Regions from separate parts of the Streptomyces sp. NPDC051207 genome, predicted to be linked through region 1. Evidence: riboswitches for the same ligand, from Rfam matches in the RefSeq annotation. Region 1 holds a riboswitch; the other holds the start of a gene.
The links. A riboswitch is a leader RNA that binds a small molecule or an ion and turns the genes downstream of it on or off. The one in region 1 is predicted to bind cyclic di-AMP.
Positions count from the first base shown of each region.

Region 2: linked by a shared signal. The riboswitch ahead of AB0M97_RS08540 (transglycosylase family protein) and the one ahead of AB0M97_RS07305 (transglycosylase SLT domain-containing protein) in region 1 are both predicted to bind cyclic di-AMP.

Region 1 covers NZ_JBFBAX010000005.1:102,815-110,403, forward strand. The annotation lists gene AB0M97_RS07290 (M56 family metallopeptidase) at 1-690, opposite strand, end outside; gene fahA (fumarylacetoacetase) at 956-2,167, opposite strand; gene AB0M97_RS07300 (HAD family hydrolase) at 2,681-3,619, shown strand; gene AB0M97_RS07305 (transglycosylase SLT domain-containing protein) at 3,634-4,113, opposite strand; cyclic di-AMP (ydaO/yuaA leader) riboswitch at 4,117-4,284, opposite strand; gene AB0M97_RS07310 (polyprenyl synthetase family protein) at 4,816-5,826, shown strand; gene AB0M97_RS07315 (DUF2092 domain-containing protein) at 6,131-7,345, shown strand; gene AB0M97_RS07320 (ABC transporter ATP-binding protein) at 7,387-7,589, shown strand, end outside.
Region 2 covers NZ_JBFBAX010000006.1:72,970-80,558, reverse strand. The annotation lists gene AB0M97_RS08555 (nucleoside triphosphate pyrophosphohydrolase) at 1-221, shown strand, start outside; gene AB0M97_RS08550 (cytochrome P450) at 248-1,519, shown strand; gene AB0M97_RS08545 (transglycosylase family protein) at 1,699-2,682, shown strand; cyclic di-AMP (ydaO/yuaA leader) riboswitch at 2,866-3,038, shown strand; gene AB0M97_RS08540 (transglycosylase family protein) at 3,043-3,750, shown strand; gene eno (phosphopyruvate hydratase) at 4,232-5,512, shown strand; gene AB0M97_RS08530 (septum formation initiator family protein) at 5,616-6,089, shown strand; gene AB0M97_RS08525 (DUF501 domain-containing protein) at 6,165-6,695, shown strand; gene AB0M97_RS08520 (Ppx/GppA phosphatase family protein) at 6,692-7,589, shown strand, end outside.

The DNA of each region.
Region 1 (7,589 bases):
GGCGGCCAGTTCGACGAGGCGGTGGGTCTGGTCGCAGAAGTGGGTGAACAGCGGCACGTGCGGGAAGCCGGTGGCCAGCGCGCTCGACAGGTGCAGCAGCCAGTCGTGCCGGGCGCGGGCGTGGCCCCGCTCATGGGTGAGGACGGCGTCGAGCTGGTGGTCGGTGAGGCGGTGCAGGGCGCCGGTCGTGACGACCAGCTGGGGCCGGCTGCCGGGCATCCACCAGGCGTCGGGGTAGTCGTCCTCCAGGACCAGCAGGGGGCCGCGGGCCGTGGGCAGGCCGGCGGGCAGCTCCGGGGCGCGCTCGCGCAGGTGCGCCCGGGTCCGTGCGCGGCATCGGCGCGCCTCGACCAGCTCGCGGGCGAGCATCGCCGTCGTCCAGGCGGCGCCGCACGCCAGCAGCACGAAGAGGGCGAGGGCCCAGGGCGGCGCGGCGGACAGGTCGTAGGCGGCGGTCACCGCGGGCGGCGCGGGGGCGAACAACTGGGCGCGGACGGTGCCGAAGACGGCTGCGGCGCCGAGGGCCAGGGCGGTCAGGCAGCACAGCAGGACGGTGGCGACCAGGCACTGCCACACCCACAGCCCGACCACGGGTTCCCGCTCGGGCCAGGCGGCGCGGGTCAGTGCGCGGGGGACCGGCACGGCGGCGGTCAGGGCGACGACGCTCAGCAGGAGCAGGCAGACAGTCATGCCACGGGCTCCGGTTCTGGTCAGAGAAGGTGCGGCTTCGGGTCGTGCTGTCGGGGCCGGTGCACGGTGGCCGCGACGCCTGCGGTCCCGCGGCAGCTCCGGGACCGCCCGCGCCGGCCGTCGTGAACCGGCCGGGAGCGCGCGGAGTCGCGGCACCGGGCGTGGCGTGCGTCCCGTGCACACCGCCCGACGCCAGTATGACGGCGCCGGGCGGTGCGAGACAGGTGTCAGCAGCGATCCGCCGGGGAATGGGCCCCCGGAATATTCACTGCGGCACGATGCGCCCGGTGACCTCGCCGAGCCCGACCCGGACCCCGTCCGGTCCCGGCGCCCAGGCGGTCAGGGTCACGACGTCCCCGTCCTCCAGGAACGTCCGCTTGCCGTCGGGGAGTTCCAGCGCGTCGCGGCCGTTCCACGTCAGCTCCAGCAGCGAGCCGCGCTGACCGTGCTCGGGGCCGCTGACGGTGCCCGAGCCGTACAGGTCGCCGGTGCGCAGGGAGGCGCCGTTGACGGTCAGGTGGGCAAGTTGCTGGGCGGCCGTCCAGTACATGGTGGAGAAGGGCGGCTCGGAGACGGGGTGGCCGTTGATCGCGACGGTGATCCGCAGGTCGTAGCCGCCGGGTTCGTCGTCGGTGTCGTCCAGGTAGGGCAGCAGGTCGTGGGTGCGCCGCGGGGGTGCGACGCGGGCCGCGTCCAGGGCGTCCAGCGGGGTGATCCACGCGGAGACGGAGGTGGCGAAGGACTTGCCGAGGAACGGGCCGAGGGGGACGTACTCCCAGGCCTGGATGTCGCGCGCGGACCAGTCGTTCAGCAGGCACAGCCCGAAGACGTGCTCGCGGAAGTCACCGAGCGCGACCGGGCTGCCCAGCGCGGACGGCACGCCGACGACGAAGCCGACCTCCGCCTCGATGTCCAGGCGGACGGACGGCCCGAAGACCGGCGCCGGGTCGGTGGGCGCCTTGCGCTGCCCCGAGGGCCGTACGACGTCCGTGCCCGAGACGACGACCGTGCCGGAGCGGCCGTGGTAGCCGATGGGCAGGTGCTTCCAGTTCGGGGTGAGGGAGTCCTCGGCGTCGGGGCGGAAGATCTGGCCGACGTTCCGGGCGTGGTGCTCGGAGGCGTAGAAGTCGACGTAGTCGGCGACCTCGAAGGGCAGGTGCAGGGTCACCTCGGACAGCGGGTGGAACAGCGGTTCCAGGGTCTCCCGGTGCGAGGGGACCGTCACCCACGCCGTCAGCGCGCGCCGCACGTCCGACCAGGCGGTGCGGCCGGCGGCCAGCAACGGGTTCAGGGTCGGCCGCGCGAGCAGGGAGGCGTACGGCGAGCCGAGCGCGCGGGCCGCGGCGCCCGCGTCGAGGACGTGGTCGCCGAGCCGGACGCCCACGGTCCGCTCCTCGGAGCCGGGGAGCGAGAACACGCCGTACGGAAGGTTGTGCGGGCCGAAGGGGTCGCCCTCGGGTACATCGAACGGGGGCATGGGGTGCTGCCTCGCTTTCGTGTGCGCCAGGTGTGTTCCACGCGTCGTGGGACCGCGCCACACGTTACGGCCGGTCTGTCGTTCTTGGGCGCACCGCTTCCGCTTCCGTACCAGAAGTTGTCCACAGGCAGGTGTGTGATCTTGACGGAGCGGTGGGAGCAGGGTGACTCCGGGCGCGTGCCGGAAGGCCGCCGGCCGGGGCTCCCGGCCGTCCTCGCCTTCGGTAGGTGGCGGAGCACGTTGGCGCGAACCGGAACCGAGGGCTCGACAGGGGCGCTTCACGCACCCCGGCACACGGTCGCGCGCCCCCGGACGGGACCGTCCAGCGGTCCCGGAGAGGACCGTTGAGCGGTTCCGGACAGGACCGTTCAGCCGGTGACCGGCAGTGCTCAGATGCGGCTGGTGAAGACAAGAAACGGCTGGTCGGGATCGGAAATGACGGGTGGGGAACAGAATTGACGGGTGGGAAAAGCGCGGTGAGGCGAGGGCGCGCGATGTCCGTATTCTCTGATCATGCCCGCACCCCTCGCATACTCACTGATCGCCACCGACCTGGACGGAACGCTTCTGCGTGGTGACGACACCCTCTCCGACCGGTCGCTCGCCGCGCTCGCGCGGGCGGCCGAGGCAGGCGCCCGGCATCTCGTCGTGACCGGGCGCCCGGCCCCCCGGGTGCGTCCGCTGCTCGCCGATCTCGGCAGCACGGGGCCGGCGGTGTGCGGGCAGGGCGCGCAGGTCTACGACGCCGGTACGGACCGCCTGCTGTGGTCGGTCACCCTGGACCGGGAACTGGCCGAGACGGCGCTCGGCAAGATCGAGGCCGAGGTGGGTGAGGTGTTCGCGGCCGTCGACCAGGACGGCGTGGACGGGCTCACGCTGATCGAGCCGGGCTACCTGATGCCGCACCCGACCCTGCCGGCCGTGCGGGTCGACCGGCGCGACGCCCTGTGGCAGGAGCCGATCAGCAAGGTGCTGCTGCGCCATCCCGGGCTGTCCGACGACGAGTTGGCGGCGACGGCGCGTGGAGTGGTCGGCTCCCTGGCGACGGTGACCATGTCGGGCCCGGGGACCGTCGAGCTCCAGCCGTGCGGCATCACCAAGGCGACCGGTCTGGCACTGGCCGCCGAGTACCTGGGGATCGGCCCGGACCGGACGATCGCCTTCGGGGACATGCCCAACGACATCCCGATGTTCGACTGGGCCGCGCACGGCGTCGCCATGGCCAACGCGCACCCCGAACTGAAGGCCGTCGCGGACGAGATCACCCTGTCGAACGAGGACGACGGCATCGCCGCCGTCCTGGAGCGACTGTTCCCCGCGGTCGGAGCGGGAGCCGCAACCGCGGCCGGAACGGGAGCCGTGGCCGGAGCAGGAGCGGGAGCGGGAGCCCCGGCCAGGCCCAAGCCCAGGGCCGCAACCGCGGCGGTCCCGAAGCCCCGCTCCCCCCAATAGGCGCTCCGTCCGACTCAGTACGCCCCGAAGACGTTGTCGATCGAGCCGTACCGCTGGGCCGCGTAGTTGCAGGCGGCGGTGATGTTCGCGACCGGGTCGTACGGATCGAACGACGTGCCGGGCACGTGGTACGCCAGGAAGGTGGGGTCGATGACCTGGAGCAGGCCCTTGGACGGCGTACCGGCGGCGGCGTTGGAGTCCCAGTTGTTGATGGCGTACGGGTTGCCCGAGGACTCCCGCATGATGTTGCGGTGGATGCCGTCGTAGGAGCCGGGGATGCCGTGCTCCGCCATGACGGCGAGGGACTGGCGGATCCAGCCGTCGAGGTCGTCCGGGTACGCCGTCGCCGCGGCCGGGGCCGGCGCGGCCGGGGTGGCGGCGGACGCGCTCGTCGCGCCGATCAGCGGAAGGGCGAGCACGGCGGCGCCGGCGGCGGCGAGCTTGCGGACGAGGCCGCGGTTCCCGGCACGGCGGGACTGAACGGATGCAGGCATGGCGAATGTCCTCTCCTGCGCCTGCGAGGTGAGCTGTCGGGTTCGGGCGGGAGGTGCCCGGCCGGGCCCTGTGACGGGCACGGCTTCACCCCGAGCCGTTCCGGTGCGGTGACCGGTCCGGCGTCTTGCCTGGGTCCCCCGCTCCTGCCTGCGAGTGGGTTCGTGGTCGGTGGTGCGGGCGGTGGCAGGACTCGGCGTCCGCCCGACAGGCCGGGAACGTATGCGAGGGCACATGTCCGGAACAAGGGACCGGATCACAGAACGCCCGGGTTGACCTTGGTGTGAGGCATATGGGGAGCTTGATCCTCCGCCGTCGCCAAGGTGCAACTCGCCCGTGGCGCGCGGGGATGCGGGCGCGGGGAGTGCGGTGCCGCGCCCGGGGAACGCGTGACTCAACTCACGGGCGCGAGCCGTGAGGAGCATCTGGGGCCAAGGGGAATTCGAGTGCCAAGCTCGACAAAGAGGACATCAGGCACGTGTCCGGTGCTTTGTCGGGCGAGTCGTGTAGAGCCGCACATGTCGGCTATGTCGTTATCTGTCGAGTGATCGAGAAAATGCCGGTCGTGATCCGATAGCTGGTGGCCTGGACGGGTGGGCGCTGGCGGTGATCGAAACATGACCGGATACGCTGACTTGAGTGAGGGCAGCGACCTATCGACAAACAGGTAATCGCCAGTAGGCGCCAGCAGACAGGAGACCTTCGTGACCGTCGTCGGGCCGTTCGGGCTGAGCGTGCGGGACCAGGCTCTGGAGGCCGATGTCCAGGCCGGGTTGGCGGCTGTCGAAGAAGGGTTGCTCGAAGCAACCAAGAGCGAGGTGCCTTTCATCACCAAGGCAGCCCAGCACCTGATGCGGGCGGGCGGCAAGCGGTTCCGTCCCCTGCTGGTGATGCTGTCCGCGCAGTTCGGCGACCCCTACGCGCCCGGGATCGTGCCGTCGGCCGTCGTCGTCGAGCTGACCCACCTGGCCACGCTGTACCACGACGACGTGATGGACGAGGCCGAGGTGCGCCGCGGGGTCGCCAGCGCGAACACCCGCTGGGGCAACTCGGTGGCCGTCCTCACCGGCGATTTCCTGTTCGCCCGCGCCTCGCAGATCCTCGCCGACCTCGGGCCCGAGGCGGTCCGCGTGCAGGCCCTCGCGTTCGAGCGGCTGGTCACCGGGCAGATCCTGGAGACGGCGGGACCGCAGGACGGTCGAGACCCGGTCGAGCACTACTTGGACGTGCTCGGAGGCAAGACGGGCTCTCTGGTGGCGGTGTCGTGCCGGTTCGGCGCGATGATGTCCGGCGCCGACGAGCGGGTCGTGAACGTCCTCACGCAGTACGGCGAGCGGCTCGGGGTCGCCTTCCAGCTCGCCGACGACGTGCTCGACATCGCGTCCGAGTCGGCCGAGTCCGGCAAGACACCGGGCACCGACCTGCGCGAGGGCATCGCGACGCTGCCGGTGCTGCGGCTGCGGGAACGGGCGGCGCGGCTCGGTCTCGCCGAGGACCTCGCGCTGTGCGAGCTGCTGGACTCCGACCTCAGCGACGACGTGCGGCACCGGAAGGCGCTGGCGGCCCTGCGGGCGCACCCGGCGCTGGAGCAGGCCCGGCGGGACACCATCCGGTACGCGGAGGAGGCGCGCACGGCGCTGGCCCCGCTGCGGGACTGCGACGCGAAGGTGGCGCTGATGGAGCTGTGCGACGCGGTGGTGCACCGGGCGGGTTGATCCGGTGATGCGGTGGGCGGGCCGACCCGGTGATGCAGACGGGCGGGCCGACCTGCCGCAGCCGACCCGACCCCTACTGGTCGGGGGAGTCCCGGAGCCCTCGTGTCATACCCCAGGTGTACGCGGAGCTGGGCCCCCGGGCTGACGCAACTCGGCGGCGGATTTGGTCAGATGGATGTCACGGACAACACCACTGCTCACCGATTCGGGTGACAATGGCGGCTCGGGGTGGGACCGGCGCGAGTACACGAGACGCGGGGACACGAGACGGACAGCCGCCGCCGACGACGGAGGTAAGGCACACATGGCACCGTACGCATCCGACGACACCACGACCGCCGGGGAGGCCGACGACCTCAGCGCGGGCCGGCGCAAGGCCGCGCGGTACGTCGTCCCGGTGGCGGTGATGGGGCTGGCCGCCGCGACCATCGGGCTCGTGCCGGCGATCGCCGACTCCGGTGACCCCGACCTCCCGGAGATCACCGCCCAGCAGCTCATCGAGAAGATGGCCGAGTCGGACGTGCAGCAGCTGTCCGGCACCGTGAAGATCAGCACGGACCTGGGGCTGCCCGACCTCGGCGGGCTGGAGGACAGCCTGCTGTCGGGCGCCGGCCGGACGGACGGCGAGGACGGTTCGCCCGCCGACCCGTCCTCCCGGCTCACCGAGCTGGCGAACGGCACGCACACGCTGCGCGTCGCCGCCGACGGCCCGGACCGGCACAAGCTGTCCCTGCTGGAGAACGCCGCGGAGTACAGCCTCATCCACAACGGCAAGGACGTCTGGGGCTACGACAGCGCGTCCAACGAGGTCTACCACTCCACCGCCGAGGACACCGGCCGCGGCGAGCGGAAGGACGAGGTCCCGGCCACGCCGAAGGACTTCGCCGAGCAGGCCCTGAAGGCCGTCGACGACACCACGTCCGTGACCGTCGACGGCACCGCCCAGGTCGCCGGCCGGGACGCGTACAAGCTGTTGATCAAGCCGAAGCAGTCCGGTTCCACGGTCGGCGCCATCAGCGTCGCGGTGGACGCGAAGACCGGCATGCCGCTCAAGTTCACGCTGACCCCGGCCTCCGGCGGCGCCGCCGTCGTGGACGCGGGCTTCACCAAGGTCAGCTTCGCCAGGCCGGCCGCGTCGACGTTCGACTTCACGCCGCCCAAGGGCGCCAAGGTCACCGAGGACGACGAGGCCGCCGGGCACGCCCCCCGGCCGTCGGCCAAGTCCGGTGAGCACCTCGGCAAGGAACTCGACGGGCTGAAGGTCATCGGCGAGGGCTGGAACTCGGTGGCCACCTTCGACACCGGCGGCCAGGGCCTGCCGACCGGTTCCGGGGCCGGCGGGTCCGGCGCGTTCGGCGGTTTCCTGGACTCGCTCGGCGACAAGGTGAACGGCGCCTTCGGCTCGGGCACGGTCTTCAAGACCCGCCTGGTCAACGCCCTGATCACCGACGACGGCAAGGTCTACGTGGGCACCGTCACGAAGGACGCCCTCGTGAAGGCGGCCGACGCGGGCCGGTAGGCACCGTAAGGCAGGGCGCAGCGGGGAGCGGGGGAGAGTCGATGGGTGACACGGACGGCGGTGTCGTCATCGACACCCGTGCGCTCACCAAGCGCTACCGCGGCGGACAGCTCGCCGTGGACGGTCTCGACCTGACCGTCCCGGCGGGCAGCGTCTTCGGCTTCCTCGGCCCGAACGGCTCCGGCAAGACCACCACCATCCGCATGCTGATGGGCCTCGTCGAGCCGACCTCCGGCACCGCGCG
Region 2 (7,589 bases), on a different contig from region 1:
GCGTCCCCCTCGGCCAGCCCGGCCTGGCCCTGGCGGCCAAGCTGGCCTCCCGGGTCCGCACGGCAGGCCTGAGCGTGGACGTCCCCCGGACCGGGGGCATCGGCTACGAGCTGCTGACGCTGGCGGTGCGGGCGGAGGCGGAGGGCGTGGACCCGGAGGCGGCCCTGAGAGCGGCGGCACGGGCCTACCGCGACGCCATCAGAGCCGCGGAGCGGTCGTGACCCGCGCCCGGGACACCACCGGGCACATGGCCGGCCCGCCCCACCCCCGCCCCACCGCGCCCGAACTGTTCACCTGGGAGTCCGCCACCGACCCCTACCCCGCCTACGCCTGGCTGCGCGAGCACGCCCCCGTGCACCGCACCCGGCTGCCGAGCGGCGTGGAGGCCTGGCTGGTCACCCGCCACGCCGACGCCAAGCAGGCCCTCGCCGACCAGCGCCTGTCCAAGAACCCGGCACACCACGACGAACCCGAGCACGCCAAGGGCAAGACCGGCATCCCCGGGGAACGCAAGGCCGAGCTGATGACCCATCTGCTCAACATCGACCCCCCGGACCACACCAGGCTCCGCCGGCTGGTCAGCAAGGCGTTCACGCCCCGCCGCGTCGCCGAGTTCGCGCCCCGCGTGCAGGAACTCACCGACCGGCTCATCGACGGCTTCGCCGACCGGGGCTCCGCCGACCTCATCCACGAGTTCGCCTTCCCGCTGCCCATCTACGCCATCTGCGACCTGCTCGGCGTCCCCCGCGAGGACCAGGACGACTTCCGCGACTGGGCGGGCATGATGATCCGGCACGGCGGCGGGCCCCGCGGCGGGGTCGCCCGGTCCGTGAAGAAGGTGCGCGGCTATCTCGCCGACCTCATCCACCGCAAGCGCGCCGCCCTGCCGGCCGAACCGGCCCCCGGCGAGGACCTCATCTCCGGCCTGATCCGCGCCTCCGACCACGGCGAGCACCTCACCGAGAAGGAGGCGGCGGCGATGGCGTTCATCCTGCTGTTCGCCGGCTTCGAGACCACGGTCAACCTGATAGGCAACGGCACCTACGCCCTCCTCACCCACCCCGGGCAGCGCGCCCGCCTCCAGGACTCCCTCGCCGCGGGCGAACACGACCTGCTCGCCACCGGCGTGGAGGAACTCCTGCGCTACGACGGCCCGGTGGAGCTGGCCACCTGGCGGTTCGCCACCGAACCGCTCACCATCGGCGGCCAGGACATCGCGCCCGGCGACCCCGTCCTCGTCGTGCTGGCCGCGGCGGACCGGGACCCGGAGCGGTTCGCCGACCCGGACGTCCTCGACCTCGGCCGCAAGGACAACCAGCACCTCGGGTACGGGCACGGCATCCACTACTGCCTCGGCGCCCCGCTCGCCCGCCTGGAGGGACAGACCGCGCTCGCCACGCTCCTGACCCGCCTGCCGGACCTGCGACTGGCCGTGGAACCGGACCAGTTGCGGTGGCGCGGCGGGCTCATCATGCGGGGACTGCGCACCCTGCCGGTCGAGTTCACCCCGAGACGCTGACCGCACGCCTGCCGGCACGCGGGCGGGCAAACATGACACGCGGTCAAGTCTGTGATCTTCACGTGATCTGCGCGGCATGAACTTGTGACAAGTGATCGAATGCCTATACGTTCACGGATCAGCGTGGCGCCGAGTCCATTCGCCGCGCCGTTCACCGCTGCCTCGCGAAAGGTCCCCGCATGCTCTCCGGGAACGGTCGTCACCGTCGCCCCCGCCAGGCTCCGGCTCTCCTTGTCGCGGCCGGAGTGACCGGCTCCGCCATCGCCATCCCGCTGCTGGGCGCCACCGGCGCCAGTGCGGCCGACGGCGCCTCGTGGGACCGGGTCGCGGAGTGCGAGACCGGAGGCTCCTGGAGCCAGAACACGGGCAACGGCTACTACGGCGGGCTCCAGGTGACCCAGGAGGACTGGGAGGCGTACGGCGGTCTCGACTTCGCGTCCAGCGCCGACCAGGCGAGCCGCTCGCAGCAGATAGCCGTCGCCGAGCGCATCCTCGCCGACAAGGGCGCCGACGCCTGGCCGACCTGTGGGCTGCTCGCCGGGCTCGACGGCGACAGCGGTGACGCCGCAGTGGACACGGGCGTGTCCGAGTCACCCGAATCTGGGGATACTTCCGATTCATCCGTTTTGCTCGACTCGCTGGACGGCTCGGGCGAGTCGAGCGCGTCGGCATCGGCCTCGCCGTCCCCCTCGGCCTCGACCTCGCCCGGCGGGGCGACCACCGACTCTTCGGACTCCGCGGACTCCACGGCCACCGCCGATGGCACGGTCATCACGGACGAATCCGGCGAATCCGTCGACCTCACCAAGCGGGACGACTCGGACAAGTCCGGGCAGAGTGACGGCGTTTCGGAAGGCTCGGAAACCGGCGGGACCGGCGCCGGCCGCCACCGCGGCCCCAGCGCCGAGGAAGTCGTCGGCGGCGACCGTGAGGGCGGCTCCGCCGGACGGCACGCCTCGCGCGGCGCGGCCGCCCGGGATGCCGTGGACGGCACCTATACCGTCCGCGCGGGAGACAGTCTCTGGTCCATCGCCGACTCCCTCGACCTCCGCGGCGGATGGCGCGAGCTGTACACCGCGAACGAGGAAGAGGTGGGCGGCGACCCGGACCTCATCCTGCCCGGTCAGAAGCTTGCGGTGCAGGGCGAAACGGCCGAAAAGTAGCGGCAGTTCGCGTCCTGGTTCGCCGTGCAATGTCCGTTTTAAACGCGGTGAGAGATAGGTCTCAGAAGCCCTGATCGTCTTTGAAATTCGGTGGGGCGCGTGGCTACGGTCGAGATCGCTCGCCATCGCGGGCACCGGCCGCCGCAACGCCGAATCCTGCCAGTGGCGGCCCGGTTACAGTCGTCGCGTCAAGCGCCGTAGGCAGGAGCGGGGGACCCAAGGTAGGTGCCGGAACCGGCAGTTGTGCTGGAACCGGCTTGGGGTGAAGCCGCGCGCACCGTGAGGTGCCGTGCGGCCGGGCAACTCAACCGGCCCGAACCCGACAGCTCACCTCGTAGGCGTCGGTGAGGGGATCCAACCATGCTGTTTTCCGGCAAGGGCAAGCACCGTCGTCCGTCCAAGGCCACTCGCGCCATCGCCATCGCCGGTGTCACCGGCGCCGCCGTCGCCGCCCCGCTGATGGCGTCCGGCACCGCTTCCGCCGCCACCGCCTCCGAGTGGGAGACCGTCGCCCAGTGCGAGTCCGGCGGCAACTGGTCCATCAACACCGGCAACGGCTACTACGGCGGTCTGCAGTTCTCCGCCTCCACCTGGGCGGCCTTCGGCGGCACGCAGTACGCCTCCACCGCCGACCAGGCCACCAAGGCGCAGCAGATCGAGATCGCCGAGAAGGTGCTCGCGGGCCAGGGCAAGGGTGCCTGGCCGGTCTGCGGCACCGGCCTGTCGAACGCGTCGTACGACGGCGGCTCCGCGTCGGGCTCCGGCAGCTCCGCGTCGGGCTCCGGCCAGAGCGCGGGTGGCGACACCGCCACCACCGACCGCTCGGCCGAGCAGCCCGCCTCCCGCTCGCAGGAGCGTCCGGCCGCGAAGAAGACCGTCACCACGCCGACCGGCAAGAAGGTCAAGAAGGGCGACGGCGAGTACAAGGTCGTCAAGGGCGACACCCTCAGCACCATCGCCGAGGAGCACGACGTCAAGGGCGGCTGGGCGAAGCTGTTCAAGCTGAACAAGGACATCGTGGAGGACGCCGACCTCATCTACCCGGGTCAGCAGCTGCACCTGAAGTGATCCGCGGTTCGATCCGAACCCCGGCGCCCTCACGGAGCGGGCCCGTCCCCTGACAGGGTCCCGTGAGAGCCGCCCCCGTCCCCACGGGCTCCCCGCCCCGGTGCGTCGTCCCCCGTACGCACCGGGGCGGGGTTTTTTCACGCCCACGCGCGCCACGCCCACGCGCGCCACGCCCACGCGCGCCACGTGCCCGCCCCCACGCGCGCCACACGCCACCCCGGAGCCATCCCCCCCCCGCGCCCACGCGCCCGCCCTCCCGCGTCCGCGCCGCCCTCGCGCCCCCGCCTCTTCCCCCACTCTTCACCCACCACCCCCTTTGTTCCGTCGATGAACAATGGGTACCGTCTGTCTGTCCACGGGACGGTCGGTCGGCTGGCCGACGGCCCGGGGGCGGTTAGGCTCTAGTCGCATGGCACGCCCAGGGCCGCCGAGGCTCACGTGCCCCGCACTTCCAGCGTCACATCCCAAGAAGGAGATGCTCGTGCCGTCCATCGACGTCGTCGTAGCCCGGGAAATCCTGGACTCCCGAGGCAACCCCACGGTCGAGGTCGAGGTCGGCCTCGACGACGGCAGCACGGGTCGTGCCGCCGTCCCGTCCGGCGCCTCCACCGGCGCCTTCGAGGCCATCGAGCTCCGCGACGGCGACCCGAACCGCTACCAGGGCAAGGGCGTCGAGAAGGCCGTCCTGGCCGTCATCGAGCAGATCGGCCCGGAGCTGGTCGGCTACGACGCCACCGAGCAGCGCCTGATCGACCAGGCGATGTTCGACCTGGACGCCACCGACAACAAGGGCTCCCTCGGCGCCAACGCCATCCTCGGCGTCTCGCTCGCCGTCGCGCACGCCGCATCCGAGGCCAGCGACCTGCCGCTGTTCCGCTACCTCGGCGGCCCGAACGCGCACCTGCTGCCGGTGCCGATGATGAACATCCTGAACGGCGGCTCGCACGCCGACTCCAACGTGGACATCCAGGAGTTCATGATCGCCCCGATCGGCGCGGAGTCCTTCTCCGAGGCGCTGCGCTGGGGCACCGAGGTCTACCACACCCTCAAGAAGGTGCTGAAGGGCAAGGGCCTGGCCACCGGCCTCGGCGACGAGGGCGGCTTCGCCCCGAACCTCGGCTCCAACCGCGAGGCCCTCGACCTCATCCTGGAGGCGATCAAGGAGGCCGGTTACACCCCCGGCTCCCAGATCGCCCTGGCGCTCGACGTCGCCGCCTCCGAGTTCTACAAGGACGGCTCCTACCTCTTCGAGGGCAAGGAGCGCTCGGCGGCCGAGATGACCGAGTACTACGCCGAGCTGGTCGAGGCGTACCCGCTGGTCTCCATCGAGGACCCGCTGTTCGAGGACGACTGGGAGGGCTGGAAGACCATCACCGAGAAGCTCGGCGACAAGGTCCAGCTCGTCGGCGACGACCTGTTCGTCACCAACCCCGAGCGCCTGGCCCGCGGCATCGAGGAGGGCGCCGCCAACGCGCTGCTCGTCAAGGTCAACCAGATCGGCTCGCTGACCGAGACCCTGGACGCCGTCGAGCTGGCCCAGCGCAGCGGCTTCAAGTGCATGATGTCCCACCGCTCCGGCGAGACCGAGGACGTCACCATCGCCGACCTGGCCGTCGCCACCAACTGCGGCCAGATCAAGACCGGCGCCCCGGCCCGCTCCGAGCGCGTCGCCAAGTACAACCAGTTGCTGCGCATCGAGGAGATCCTCGACGACGCCGCGGTGTACGCCGGCCGCAGCGCCTTCCCGCGCTTCAAGGGCTGACCCCCGCCGACCCGGCCGCAGAGGCAGCGTCGTACGTACGTCCCCGTACCCGGTCCCGTACCGTGTGCGGGGACGTACGCGCGTGTGAACGGGAGGCGGGGACATGGCCGTGAAGGACCGGGAGCGGTTCTCCACCACGACCAGGCTCAAGCTGCTCGGAGAACAGACCGCGGCCCGGGTCTACCGCTCGCAGACCCGGCGCCAGGCCCGCCGCTCCCGGCTGACCGGCCGGGCCGCGCTGCTCGCCCTGGTGGTCTGCTCCCTGGTGGTGGCCCTGGCCTACCCGATGCGGCAGTACGTCTCTCAGCGCGCCGAGATCGCCGACCTGGAGCGGCAGAAGCGTCAGGCGAAGGAGCGCGTCGAACGGCTGCGCGACCTCAAGGCGCGCTGGCAGGACGACGCGTACGCCGAGCAGCAGATCCGGCAGCGGCTGCACTACGTGATGCCCGGGGAGACCGGCTACATCGTGGTCGACCCGGGCGCCGGCCGGCAGTCCCGCGCCGACCAGGGACGGGCCGACCGCCCCTGGTACTCGAACATCTGGGACGGGGTCGACAGGTCCGACGCCGCCGAGTGACACAGCGAAACGGACAGGTCGCAACGGACAGGTCCGCACAGACAGGTCGAGAAGGACAGGCCGAGAAAGACAGGTATGGAAACGCCCCCGCCGCCCACCCCGCGCACCGAGCCCACCGACGCGGACGTCGAGGCCTTCACGCAGCAGCTCGGGCGCCCGCCGCGCGGCCTGCGGGCCATCGCGCACCGCTGCCCCTGCGGGCAGCCCGACGTCGTGGAGACGGCGCCCCGGCTGCCCGACGGCACGCCCTTCCCGACGCTGTACTACCTGACGTGCCCGAAGGCGAACTCGGCGATCGGCACGCTGGAGGCGAACGGCGTGATGAAGGAGATGACGGAGCGGCTCGCCGCCGACCCGGAGCTGGCCGCCACCTACCGGGCCGCGCACGAGGACTACCTCCGGCGCCGGGACGAGATCGAGGAGCTGCGGAACTTCCCCAGCGCCGGCGGTATGCCGGACCGGGTGAAGTGCCTGCACGTCCTGGTCGCCCACTCGCTGGCGGCCGGACCCGGTGTGAACCCGCTGGGCGACGAGGCCCTGGCGATGCTGCCGGAATGGTGGCGCAAGGGCTCCTGCGTGACCGGCACGGGGGAGGAGGCGAAGTGACCCGGGTCGCCGCCATCGACTGCGGTACGAACTCCATCCGGCTGCTCGTCGCGGACTGCGACCCCGCCACCGGCGAGCTGGTCGACCTGGACCGCCGGATGACCATCGTCCGGCTCGGCCAGGGCGTCGACCGCACCGGCCGGCTCGCCCCCGAGGCGCTGGAGCGGACCTTCGCGGCCTGCCGGGAGTACGCCGAGATCATCAAGGGGCACGGCGCCGAGCGGGTCCGCTTCGTCGCCACCTCCGCCTCCCGCGACGCCGAGAACCGCGACGACTTCGTGCGGGGCGTGCTGGACATCCTCGGCGTCGAGCCCGAGGTCGTCACCGGCGGCCAGGAGGCCGAGTTCTCCTTCACCGGAGCGACCAGGGAGCTGACGGGGCGCCGGGACCTGCACCGGCCGTTCCTGGTCGTGGACATCGGCGGCGGCTCGACCGAGTTCGTCGTCGGCGACGACCGGGTGCGCGCGGCCCGCTCCGTCGACGTCGGCTGCGTCCGGATGACCGAGCGGCACCTGGTGACGGACGGGGCGGTGGCCGACCCGCCGGCCGAGGAGCAGATCGCGGCGATGCGGGCCGACATCGCGGCGGCCCTGGACCTGGCCGAGGAGACGGTGCCGCTGCGCGAGGCGCGGACCCTGGTCGGTCTCGCGGGCTCGGTCACGACGGTCTCGGCGATCGCCCAGGAGCTGCCGGAGTACGACTCGGCGGCGATCCACCACTCCCGTGTCCCGCGCGAGCGCGTCCGGGAGATCACGGACTGGCTGCTGCACTCCACGCACGCCGAGCGCGCCGCGGTGCCGTCCATGCACCCGGGCCGTGTCGATGTGATCGCCGCGGGCGCCCTGATCCTGCTGACGATCATGGAGCGCACGGGCGCCGAGGAAGTCGTGGTGA